DNA from 2 places in the Spirosoma rhododendri genome. Region 2 is predicted to be linked to the other one. Evidence: riboswitches for the same ligand, from Rfam matches in the RefSeq annotation. Region 2 holds a riboswitch; the other holds the start of a gene.
The links. A riboswitch is a leader RNA that binds a small molecule or an ion and turns the genes downstream of it on or off. The one in region 2 is predicted to bind thiamine pyrophosphate.
Positions count from the first base shown of each region.

Region 1: another riboswitch for thiamine pyrophosphate. It lies ahead of HH216_RS05870 (TonB-dependent receptor); the one in region 2 lies ahead of thiS (sulfur carrier protein ThiS).

Region 1 covers NZ_CP051677.1:1,477,225-1,483,262, forward strand. The annotation lists gene HH216_RS05870 (TonB-dependent receptor) at 250-2,640, opposite strand; TPP riboswitch at 2,701-2,798, opposite strand; gene HH216_RS05875 (DUF4926 domain-containing protein) at 2,874-3,119, shown strand; gene HH216_RS05880 (tetratricopeptide repeat protein) at 3,201-3,896, shown strand; gene ribH (6,7-dimethyl-8-ribityllumazine synthase) at 4,002-4,502, shown strand; gene HH216_RS05890 (aspartate kinase) at 4,625-5,950, shown strand; gene HH216_RS05895 (nucleotidyltransferase domain-containing protein) at 5,974-6,038, shown strand, end outside.
Region 2 covers NZ_CP051677.1:4,204,211-4,210,248, reverse strand. The annotation lists gene rpsO (30S ribosomal protein S15) at 1-117, opposite strand, end outside; gene HH216_RS17510 (LptF/LptG family permease) at 324-1,841, opposite strand; gene HH216_RS17505 (START-like domain-containing protein) at 1,940-2,335, opposite strand; tRNA gene HH216_RS17500 (tRNA-Met) at 2,454-2,527, shown strand; gene HH216_RS17495 (hypothetical protein) at 2,667-3,275, shown strand; gene HH216_RS17490 (hypothetical protein) at 3,340-3,852, shown strand; gene HH216_RS17485 (beta propeller repeat protein) at 3,867-4,610, opposite strand; TPP riboswitch at 4,798-4,894, shown strand; gene thiS (sulfur carrier protein ThiS) at 4,982-5,185, shown strand; gene thiC (phosphomethylpyrimidine synthase ThiC) at 5,188-6,038, shown strand, end outside.

The sequences.
Region 1 (6,038 bases), 2.7 Mb from region 2:
TACGGTAGTATTGACGTAACGGTGCGCGTCTAGTTTTGCATCGTCACGTCAAGACCGGTAAGGGAGCGTACGATCAGTCGATCTGCTGCCGACCGAATCTATTCTTAAGAATCACTTTTTATATTGGTGTCGCATGAAAAGGCCGGGGTTCTATCCCGGCCATTTTCTTTTTCCATAGAGACCGGTCATTACAAAAAAACAGGCCATCCGTTTCCGAATGGCCTGTTCAACATGTCAAAAATTCAGCGATTAAAACCGCAGCCGGACACCCGCCAGGAAGTTACGCCCGGCCTGTGGGTAGTATCCGTTATCGGCTTGTACGCGCCCTTCCGAAATGTAGGCGTAGGTGTAGCCGTTCGATTCATACAGTTCGTTGAATACGTTATTGAACAGTAGCGTAAACGTCAGTTCCTGCGCGAAGCGGGGCTTCAGCGAATAAATCACCCGGATGTCGTTGGTGAAATACGGGCTCAGCTTCCGGCTTTCGTTCGACGTATTGTCGAGGTATTGCTTACCGACGTACTTCGATAACAGACCCAGCTCAAGCCCTTTTGCCGCCGTAAAGAGTAGCTGCGAACCACCGATGACGTTCGGCGAGAACGAAATGTCCGTTTCGCTGTACTGCCGCGATTCCTGCGATTCGTTGTCGAAATTGTCGAGATACTCCGTGAAGTTCTGAATCCGGTTGCGGCTGAACGTCGCGTTAACGTTCCAGCGGAGTTTCTTCGCCAGTTGCAGCGCCGACTCCAGCTCGATACCCGCCCGGTAGCTGCGCGCCACGTTGACCCGGTTGTAGGCACCTACGTCGTTCAGCTGACCCGACAATACCAGCTGATCGCGGTAATTCATAAAATATGCATTGGCCGTAAACGACACCCGCCGGCGCTGTAGTTTGTAACCCGCTTCATAGTCGATCAGCCGTTCCGCGCGTGGCCGACTTTCGGGTGTCGACTGTGTGTAATCGTCGCGGTTGGGTTCGCGATGGGCCACACTTACCGATGCATAGACCGTGTTCTCATCATCAATCGTGTAGGTGGCTCCTGCTTTGGGGTTGAAAAACGTCAGGTTGGCGTCCTGCTGCACATTCTGCAACTGACTGTTGAAACCCAGAAACGAGTAATCGACCCGGCGGATTTGCAGGTCGGCGAAGGCATTCAGCTTCGACGTAAACTGGTAGTAAGCCTTGGCGTATAGGTTCGCGTCGCGTTTGGTCGCATTGTCGTTGTAGTACCGCTGCCGGATGTTGGTGTTGCCCGCGATACGCGCCCAGATAATTTCGCCGTAGTGCCCGCCTTTGTACTCGTTCAGGCCCCCACCAATGTAGGCCGTCAGTTTACCGTAGCTATTGTAGTCCAGCGAAAAGACACTGCCGTAGAAATCATTGTCGAGCCAGCGACGGCGGATAATGTCGGTCCGGGTAATAGTAGAGTCGCCAATAACCACGTTGGGCAGGCCGTAGTTGCTATACCGGTCGTTAGGGCGATACTGCTCGTAATAACCCCGCCCTTTTGTATAAAAACCCGACACATTCAGTCGCCAGTTACGGCTCAGTTCGTGCGACGTAATCAACTGGTAATTATCCTGCTGGTAGTTGTCGGTTTCGTTTTCGTACGTGTACGGGTTGTATGTCCGGTTCGTTTTCAGCAGATTCTCCGGCACCCCGCCCCACGACTGATACGTCTGCTCGACACCCGAAAAGATGTTGAGCCGGAAAAAGCTTTTTTTCGTGTAGTACCCACCCGACAGGTAGAAGGATTTCAGATCGGAAAACGCCCGGTCGATATAGCCGTTGGAGTGAACTTTCGACAGCCGCGCATCTAGTACGAAATGGCCCGGGGTCGCGCCCGACTTGATAAGGCCCGTTCCAGCCAGTACGTTCAGTTTATACGTACCAAATGATCCGCCGGAAATGTTCGTTTCGGCATACGGTTTCTCCTGTAACTGATTCGTCTGAATATTGATCGACGCGCCAAACGCACCGGCCCCGTTGGTTGATGAGCCAACACCCCGCTGAATCTGTATCGTGCTGACTGACGACGCAAAATCGGGCATATCGACGAAATACGTCCCCTGCGATTCGGCGTCGTTATACGGAATACCGTTGAGCGTCACGTTGACCCGCGTGGCGTCGGACCCACGGATGCGGATGCCCGTATAGCCCACGCCCGCCCCCGCGTCGGACGTGGTCACAATCGAGGGTGTGAAATTGAGCAGTTGAGGGATATCCTGACCCAGGTTTAGCTTGTCGAGATACTGACGGCTAATGTCTGTGTACGCAATCGCCGATTTCTGGTTGGCCCGCGTCGCGCTCACCACCACCTCATCAACCGCAATGGCTGACTTTGCCAGTTGAATAACGATAGGTGCCGTCGATGCCGGATCGACGGTCTGCGTGATTGGTTGGTAGCCCAGCAGCGATACCCGCAACGTTACAGGGCCGGGCTTGACATCGGTAATTCTGAACGCGCCGGATGGGTCGGTCAGTGTACCTTTAAACGTGCCATCGATGGTTACGGCTGCGCCCGGTAATAAGCCATCGGCGTCGCGCACAATACCCGTAATGGAAGACTGTGCCTGAACCGACACAACCGACAGCCCAAGACCGACCGTCAGTAGAGGTAGAAACGTCTGTCCTTTCATAAGAAAGCAGGACGATAGGCAAAGGGGCCAAACCTACCTTTAGTAAAAACGAAAAATGTATGTGGTTTTTAATCCGGTTCCCTTCGCCGGCATTACCCGGATCAGGTTCAATGGGTATAATCTCAGCCTGTTATAGTAAGGCACCCCTGTGTAAGATCGGCGTAAAGTTAAACTAAAATTAACATAACAAGACCCGGGGTTGGTCGTTGTCTGGTAAACAAATTACGTGTGATATGGGTGAATTTGATTTGGTCGTGCTGACCGAAGACATAGATAACGATCGGTTAAAAGTGGGTGATGTTGGCACGATTCTGACCGTATACAACGAAGGAAAAGCGTTTGAGGTTGAGTTTGTTACGCTGACGGGTGAAGCCGTAGCCGTTGAAACGTTACTGCCGCATCAGGTGCGGTCCGTACGGTCGTCTGAGGTGCTGGCAGCCCGTGATCTAACGGCGTTGTCGCAATCCGAAGCGCAGTAACATCGGCCCCGTAAAGTTTTGACTGTTACGCTTTTCCACTCAGACAAATATGTCTACTTTTGCAGTCCAAATTGCAAACAGATGAGCAAGAAGAATAGCGGGCTGGATTTTCTGGAAGATCCCGATGCACTGGAAGGACGGTTCGAAGAAGTAGGCGACTTTTTTCAGCAGAATCAGAAAATTATTCTGGGTGTGCTGGGTGCCATTATACTGGCTGCCGTCGGCTTTATTGGCTACAAGTTTTACGTAAGCAGCCAGGACGAGACGGCGCAGGCTGATCTGTTCCCGTCGGTATACCAGATCGAATCCGACTCGCTGAAAAGAGCCCTCAACGGCGATGGCAAGACGCCCGGTCTGCTGGCCGTTGCTGATAACTACGGTGCTACGCCCGCTGGTAATCTGGCGGAGTTTTACGCCGGTGTTGGTTTGCTGAAAGACGGCAAATACGACGACGCGATTGAGCATCTGAAGAGTTTCAGCGCATCCGACCTGCTGGTGCAGGCTCGTGCTTATGCGCTCATCGGCGATGCGTACATGCAGAAGAAAAGCTACGACGACGCGATCAGCTACTACCAGAAAGCTGCCGACTATAAGCCAAACAAGTTCTTTACGCCCGGTTATCTGAACAAGCTGGCTATTGCCTACGAGCAGGCCAAACAGAACGACAAGGCCATCGACACATACAATCAGATCATCGAGAAATACGCGCAATCGTCAGAAGCCGTAAACGCCCGAAAATACAAGGCGTTGCTGGAGTCTACGGGTGGTCAGTCGTAGACGGATCTGAGTAGTCAGTACAGCAGACAGCAGGGGACAGAGCCGACCGGTTTTGTCCCTTTTTCATAACCTCTTAGTTTTGCCCGTCTGAATCGACGATCTCTTATGGCCTCTGAACTAAAAAATCTAAGCGTATTTAGTACGTCTGAATTACCCGACGTCAGCCACCGCCGGTTTGCTATCCTCGTTTCCGAGTGGAACACCGATGTAACGGAGGCCCTGTTCCAGGGTGCTTACGACACGTTGGTACAGTATGGCGTCAGTCCTGACCACATTGTTCGGGGCAACGTACCGGGTAGCTATGAGCTTAGTCTGGCGTCGCTATGGTTCGCCCAGCGCGACGACATCGACGCGGTGATTGCGCTCGGCTGTGTCATTCAGGGTGAAACAAAGCACAACGACTACATCAACAATGCGGTGGCGCAGGGCCTGACCAACGTTAGTTTGAAGACCAGCAAGCCCGTTATTTTCGGCGTCCTGACGCCCAACGATCAGCAGCAGGCCCTCGACCGGGCAGGCGGCAAACACGGCAACAAAGGCGACGAAGCCGCCATCACCGCCATTAAAATGCTCGGCCTACAAAAGCAGGTATATAGCCGGTTGTAAAGAGCGAAAGGGTGAAAGAGCGAAAGAGCGATTACAATCGCCCATATCCGCGGTTCACCTGCTAACTCTGCTGACCGGCTCGAAAATCGCTCTTTCACTCATTCACTCTTTCGCTTTTTACAATGCACGTCTGGAAATTCGGAGGCACGTCTGTCGGGAAACCCGAGCGTATGCGCTCCATCCGTAACCTGATTACTGAAGATAATACGCGTAAAGTCGTTGTGCTGTCGGCTCTGTCCGGCTCAACAAACGCGCTACTGGCCATCGGCGAGTCGCTGAAAGCCAGCAACGACGACGACGCCAATGCGAAAATCGACGCACTGAAAGCGCACTACGATACCTTCGTGGCCGATCTGTACGCGACCGAAGCGGGCAAGGCGGCTGGTCAGCAGGTGATCGACAGCGAGTTTTCGTTTATCCGGTCGCTGGTCGGTATCAAGCCGTTCACGCTGAAGCAGGAAAAAGAACTGGTAGCTGAGGGCGAGTTACTCAGCACGCAGCTGTTTCAGGCGTATCTGGCGGAGGAAGGCGTACCGTCGGCTCTGCTGCCCGCGCTGGAATTCATGCGGATCGACGCCGACAACGAACCCGAAATCAAATTCACGGAGGAAACGCTGGCCGAGATGCTGCCCGCCCACGACGACAAGCAGATCATCGTGACCCAGGGCTTCATCTGCCGCAACCCACGGGGTGAGGTCGACAATCTGAAGCGGGGCGGCTCCGACTACACGGCGTCGCTGATCGGCGGGGCCATCCGGGCCGACGAAATCCAGATCTGGACCGACATCGATGGGATGCACAACAACGACCCGCGGATCGTTAAGAACACCTTCCCGGTGCGCGAGCTGACGTTCGACGAAGCGGCTGAGCTGGCTTATTTCGGCGCGAAAATACTGCACCCGTCGACTATCACGCCTGCCCGGATGTTTGGCGTACCCGTTCGGCTGAAAAACACGATGGAACCTGCCGCTCCCGGCACACTCATCGCCGACCGGACTTCGAGCGAGGTGTTCAAAGCCATTGCTGCGAAAGATGGCATCACAGCTCTGTACATCCACTCGACTCGTATGCTGAACGCTTACGGTTTCCTGCGTCGTATTTTCGAGATTTTCGAGAAGTACAAAACGCCGGTCGATATGCTGGCGACGTCGGAGGTATCAGTGTCAGTTACGATTGACAATACGGACCGAATTCAGGAAATTTCCGACGAATTGAGCACGTTCTGCACACTGGAAGAACCCGATCATGACCAGACGATTATCTGCATTGTTGGTAATTTCAGTGCCGACAATGAAGGCGTTGCGCTGAAAGTGTTCAACGCCATGCAGAACATCCCGATTCGGATGATCTCATACGGCGGCACCGAAAGTAACCTGTCGCTTCTGATACACGGTAAGTACAAAGCCGATGCCCTGAACGCCCTGAACGACGGCCTGTTTGCCCGCTAAAAACGCAAGCCCCGCGCCCGACCATGACCGACGAACAGTTTTTGAGCGAAGTAAAACGCACGGTACTAGCGATTGACCCGCAGGCCGA
Region 2 (6,038 bases):
ACTGATCCGGTAAGTAAACAGCGCGATCTGGGATTCGGCCGACCCGGTGTCAGTTGCATTTTTTGCAAACCCCGAGGTGGAGAAAATCTCCTGCTTTTTTTCGGTCGTTAGATACATCTTCAGACAGCTAATTAATTAATGAAAAATGTGTTTTCGGCCGCAAAGGTACGACTTTTATTGACAGGATTACAGGATGAACGGGATTTTAACAACGGCACGCGAACGACGCAGACAGGGCTGATTTTCACAGATTGGTAAACAAAACATCCGTCGCATACGGCTAAATCCTGTCAATCCGAACGTCGGCCCGGCTGTAATCCTGTCTAAACCACTGTTTTTGCGGGAAACCAGCGGTTGCGAAAGCGGGTCCAGGCAATTATGTAAACGTCTTTGTCGAACAGCCGCGAATCATGGCGGGCGCGCTGCATCAGAAACAAACCGATCGGGAACAGAACTAGATTCGCCATCCAGGCTCCGGCCGGTACCCAGATCAGCCCATCCTTCGCGTACTTATCGCCGACGATGGTCAGCACGTACAGAAAAATAAAGAAGATAATCGCGATCAGGACCGGCACGCCAAAACCGCCTTTTTTAATAATCGCCCCCATCGATGCCCCAATCAGGAACATGACAAAGACCGATACCGACTGCGTGAACTTATGCTGACTCTCCAGCTGATAGCGCCAGATATTTTTTTCCTTTTCGGTCAGATACGTCACATTCGAATTCGCATACGACAGCATGTGCTGCGCCTGACTCAGGGCCAGCTGCGCCATATCGGGCCGGGGCGGTCCCGCTTTTTTCAACAGCTTATCGACCCAGGGGCCGTCTTTAACCACAAAGGGCTTCGGCCCCACTGCCATGTTCACCGACGGCGTCGGTGCGGGCTTGAACTGGTAGTTGTAGTACTGCCGCGACTGACTGGCAACACCCAGCCCCGTTGTCCGGAAGTCTTTGCGCAACGAATCAGTCAGGTGGTTGAGCTGCCCCAGGTCTTTCATGAACTCGTGGTACTCGAACTGATTTTCGTTGGTGCGCTTCAGGCCGAACGACTCCAGGCTGATAACGAGCCGGTAATCTCGGAAACTGTTGCGCATGAATTGCCCCCCCTTTTGCCCCGATGGCCCGGTAGTGGCGAAGGACACGGCACTATTGTCGGAATACTCCTGATAATCGTTGCCGTTGAAAAGCTCGAACACCAGGTAGGCCCGGTCGGCACTGGTGTACATCCGCCCGGAATCGGCCAGGATGACTTCGCGATTACCCAGATCGGTACCGTTCGTCGTGTGTTTGTAGATAACGAGCCCTTTTAACAGATCACCGTTTTTGCTCTCTTTTCCGGTTTTTACCTTCTGATCGACTTTGATGCTGTAGCCAGGCAGGTCGTTGTAGAAAATACCTTCCTTCAGATTCAGCGTGGCCTTCGCGGTTTTGATGTCGTAGAGCAGACTGTATCCTTTCAGATTGGCCCAGGGCGACACCTTGTTGTTGAACCAGAACGAAAACGCACTGATGAAAATAGCGACGACCAACAGCGGACGCATAGCCCGCGTCAGCGAGATGCCTGCACTCTTCAGGGCAGTTAGTTCAAAGAATTCACCCAGGTTACCGAACGTCATCAGCGATGATAACAGTACGGCCAGCGGCAACGCGGTCGGGATGGTCAGTAATGAGAAGAAAAACAGTAGTCGGCCGAAGGTAGCCAGATCGAGATCTTTGGAAACGAACTCGTCGATATACGACATCAGTAGCCGCATCAGAAAGATGAAGATGACGACGCCAAGGGTCAAAAAAAACGGCCCCCAAAACGAGCCGAGTACTAGTTTGTCAATCTTTTTCATGAACAGACAGCAGCGTTCAGTGTATCGCTTGCGAGTGGTGAAGCGATGCTAGTTTATGAACGCATCGAGCGGGGGTTTAGGTCCGTTCTTCACATTTTTTAACTACCGACGATCTCTTTGAGCTTGTCGATCAGCCCATCCCACAGGTCGACAAGCTCGTCGTCGTCGGTGGTGCCGGAGTAATCGGTGATCCGAAGGTAGGTCGACTGCGTCAGTTCGGATTGATCGACGCGGAAGTCGACGTAATTGTTGTCGTCGCCTTCGTCGGCGGCTGTATCGAGAAATTCAAAGCGGACGCCTTTGTTCTGCCGCATCGACACCTGCCGGGCAATATGGCTTTCGTTGTCCCACTGAAAGTCGAACCGCTGTTCGGGCATGGTGTTGACCTTACTGGCAAACCACTGCGACAGACCGGAGGCCGTACTGATGTACGGAAATAGCATTTTGGGCGAGGCCCGGAGTTCATACTCGGTAACGAACTTGTGTTTTTCCATGCCGCTGACCGTTAAGGGTGAAGGAGGGGTACTGAGCAAAGGTAAACGATTTTTTTTGCGAAAGTCAACGCAGCTATTTGCATCCGGCCAGATTTTGCCTACTTTTGTGAACTCAAACGGCGGGGTAGCTCAGACGGTTAGAGCGTAGGATTCATAACCCTAAGGTCGGCAGTTCGATCCTGCTCCCCGCTACTAGGGCCAAAGCTCAAACGACTTCGTTTGAGCTTTTTTTATGCCCCAGCCCGTACCCATTGCGGACGCGTTTGCCTTTCGAATACCCGGAATCTGCCGCGCACGGCCAACATTTTAAGGTTTATTCGCTTTAGATAGCATGGCGAATACCCCTACCAAGAATATGGCCCTGTCGCTGACTGATTCGCCCGGTCGTCAGTTGCTGGAATCCCAACTCAATGATTATATCGCGTTTCTGCGCCGACAGCCCGCGTTCTGTGGGACGCCCGAACAGCACGAGACGCTCGTGAAGCACGTGGCGCAGGGCAACGAGCTAATCAAACTGGTCACGGCGGAACGGTTGAAAATCACGCGGCAACTCGATCAGCAGAAGCACGACTGGATGACCATCGAGAAGGAACTGACCGACCCGATCGTGCAGGCAATGGAACCCCTCAAAAATGCGGTAGATCACTACAACCGGGAATTGTTGCGAATACAGGAACACCAACAGGCTGAACCCGCCCTGGCTGAACCCGCCGATGGAACCGAACCGGCCACAACCTGGCTGAACCCGCAAATCGAAGCTGTACGTTTGCCCAAGAACGTCAGACTGGACTGGCGGTTCGACGTTATCGACCCCAACCAATTGCCGAACGGGTACTGGAAAATTGACGAAGCAGCCATCAGGGCGGCTATCGCCGATGGTGTGCGGGAGATTCCCGGTCTGCGAATCTACGCCGAGCCCGTGACCACCTTCCGCAAATAATGTACTCAGCCAACTAATCCATATTCACCACCATAGTCAATCTACATCATAGCGAAAGCAAACAATGAGCCTACGTGCCCGTTCACTCAACCCTAGTTTTTATCGCTCAACGGCGTCCGTCGTTACCATGCTGATCGGTTTCTGGCTGCTGGGCGGGTCCACTGGTCTGGCGCAGGTAGCTAAGGCTCAGCCGGTACCCGACGGGGCCACCCGCATCGATATCAAAACCAGTTTGTCGGATTCGCTCCTCTTCGAGCGGGTCGTGACGCTGTTGCAGGCCGACGGCTACTCAGGAAACTTCCGTACGGAGAAAGCAAAGATCGTTACCGACAGCCGGGGCATCGACTCGGGCGACTGGACCGCCCGGATTGTAGCTGTGCTGGAAAAAGGGACGGTGCAGCTGCTCACGGAAGGCAACGACAAGACGGCGAATCCGCCGGTGGTGAACGAACGGCTAACATACAAAGGGAAGCCGGATGGTCCGAACAGAGCCGGATTTGCCCGACTTGATGCCTTTGCCCACCACCTGGCCAAGTCTATCGTGGGTGCAACGCTGACCTATCAGGTAATGCCCTGACACCGGGCTGCTACTTAAGGTAACGGGCGTTTGGAGACGTAAACGACACCCCGCCCCTGCTTACTGTTGCAGAATCGGAACGGTTCGTTGGTTCCGGCCCGACTGCAAACGGCATCGGTACCGGCAATGTATAAACGTTGCTGCTTGTCGAGATACAAGCTGTTCAGTTGATGCAGGTTCGGTAGGTCAATGCGCTGAGCCGTATTGGTAGTAACGCCCGGCGTTTCAAACGTACCGGTTGTCGCCGTTGGACCACCCAGAAACACCTGATTGATTTTGTAGGCCGTACCGGTCGATGCGACGACCGGGTTTATCTCCAGGTAACGATTGATAACGCCCGGTTTGGGGTCGTATTCAAGGCCGGGATTGTAGCGCTGATACGGCTGCCATGTCTTCCCATCATCGACACTGTAGTTGTCTGGATTGTTCAAGGCCTTGCCGTTGCGAAGACCACTCATCGTGTACAGTGTATCGTTGTACTGTACGACGCTGAACATACCGGTTGACTGCTGCTTCACTGATTCCCAGTGTTTGCCCCGATCCGTTGAGCGGTAGATGGTGGACATAGTGGAGATAAGCAGCGTCCTGTCGATGTCGCCCCAGACACCTTCTATGTCGCGGTCGACAGGCGCCTTTAGTACGTACCAGTTCGGGTACTCGTCCGCGACAGTATCATTCGCAGGCGACACCACGGACGAGTCGGAGCGGCCACAGGAAAGCGCAGCCAGTACCAGCAGGCAGTAAGTAAGTGTTTTCATTTGTGTTGAGTCTTGTATCGGGCTGAAGGAATGCCTTTTACCAAAACTATAGATTAAAAATCAATTAATAACCTGCTATAGCTCTATTTAACATAGAGATAATTTTATGCTATTCTTCCGGGTCCTAATTAACTTTTAATAGCGCGATTCTAAACTCGGCGGCTATATTTGCCGCAGCTTAGTACAAGCCAAACTTTAGGGGTGCCTGCCTTCGGGCGGCTGAGATGATACCCTTTGAACCTGAACAGGGTAATGCCTGCGAAGGGAAAAGTGACCTGTCCGACCGGGACGATGTGTGCTTTTTCAGCACCCGTCTGATCGTACTGCATCCTCCTCTGCTGTTTGGCCCAACCGTATCCGGTAGCCAGACCATGCTCGTCCATCTTAATCGCCAACCCGTCGACTGCCCCACGGCCAGCACCTTGCAGGAGCTGCTCAATTCGCTCGGCCTGTCCGACCGAAAGGGCATTGCCGTCGCCCGCAACGATCTCGTTGTGCCCCGCCCCCGTTGGCCCCAGACCCCACTTCAGGAAAACGATTCAATCACCCTTATTCAAGCCACTCAGGGCGGATAACCATGAGCCAGAGACCCGAAAAACTACCCACGTCGGAAACGATTACCCGTCAGCCGCTGACCGGTTCGCGCAAGATTTACGTACCCGGCCAGCTGCACGACATTCAGGTAGCGATGCGCGAAATCAGCGTGTCAGACACGGTAAGTCACCCCAGCGGCCGACGGACGCCCAACACGCCCGTAACGGTCTACGACACCAGCGGCCCCTACACCGATCCGTCGGCGCAGATCGACCTCAAAAAAGGGTTGCCCCGCCTGCGTGAGTCGTGGATTCGCAATCGGCAGGACGTCGACGATCTACCCGGCTTTTCGTCGATCTACTGCCAGCAGCGCATGGCCGACCAATCGCTCGATGCCCTGCGGTTTGAGCACATCCGTACCCCGATGCGGGCGAAAGTGGGCCAGAACGTGACGCAGCTGCACTACGCCCGGCAGGGTGTCATTACGCCCGAAATGGAGTACATCGCCATCCGGGAAAACCAGCGGATCGATCTGCTGAACAGCGATCCGCTGTCGGTACAGCACGGCGGCAACAGCTTCGGGGCCAACACGCCGAAGGGCTATATCACGCCCGAATTTGTGCGGCAGGAAGTCGCCAGCGGGCGGGCCGTGATTCCGGCCAACATCAACCACCCGGAAGCCGAGCCGATGATTATCGGGCGCAACTTTCTGGTCAAGATTAACACCAACATCGGTAACTCGGTCGTCACGTCGAGCATCGAGGAAGAGGTTGAGAAAGCGGTGTGGAGCTGCCGGTGGGGTGGCGATACGCTGATGGATCTGTCGACGGGGAAGAACATTCACGAAACCCGCGAATGGATCATCCGCAACTGCCCCGTGCCGGTCGGGACGGT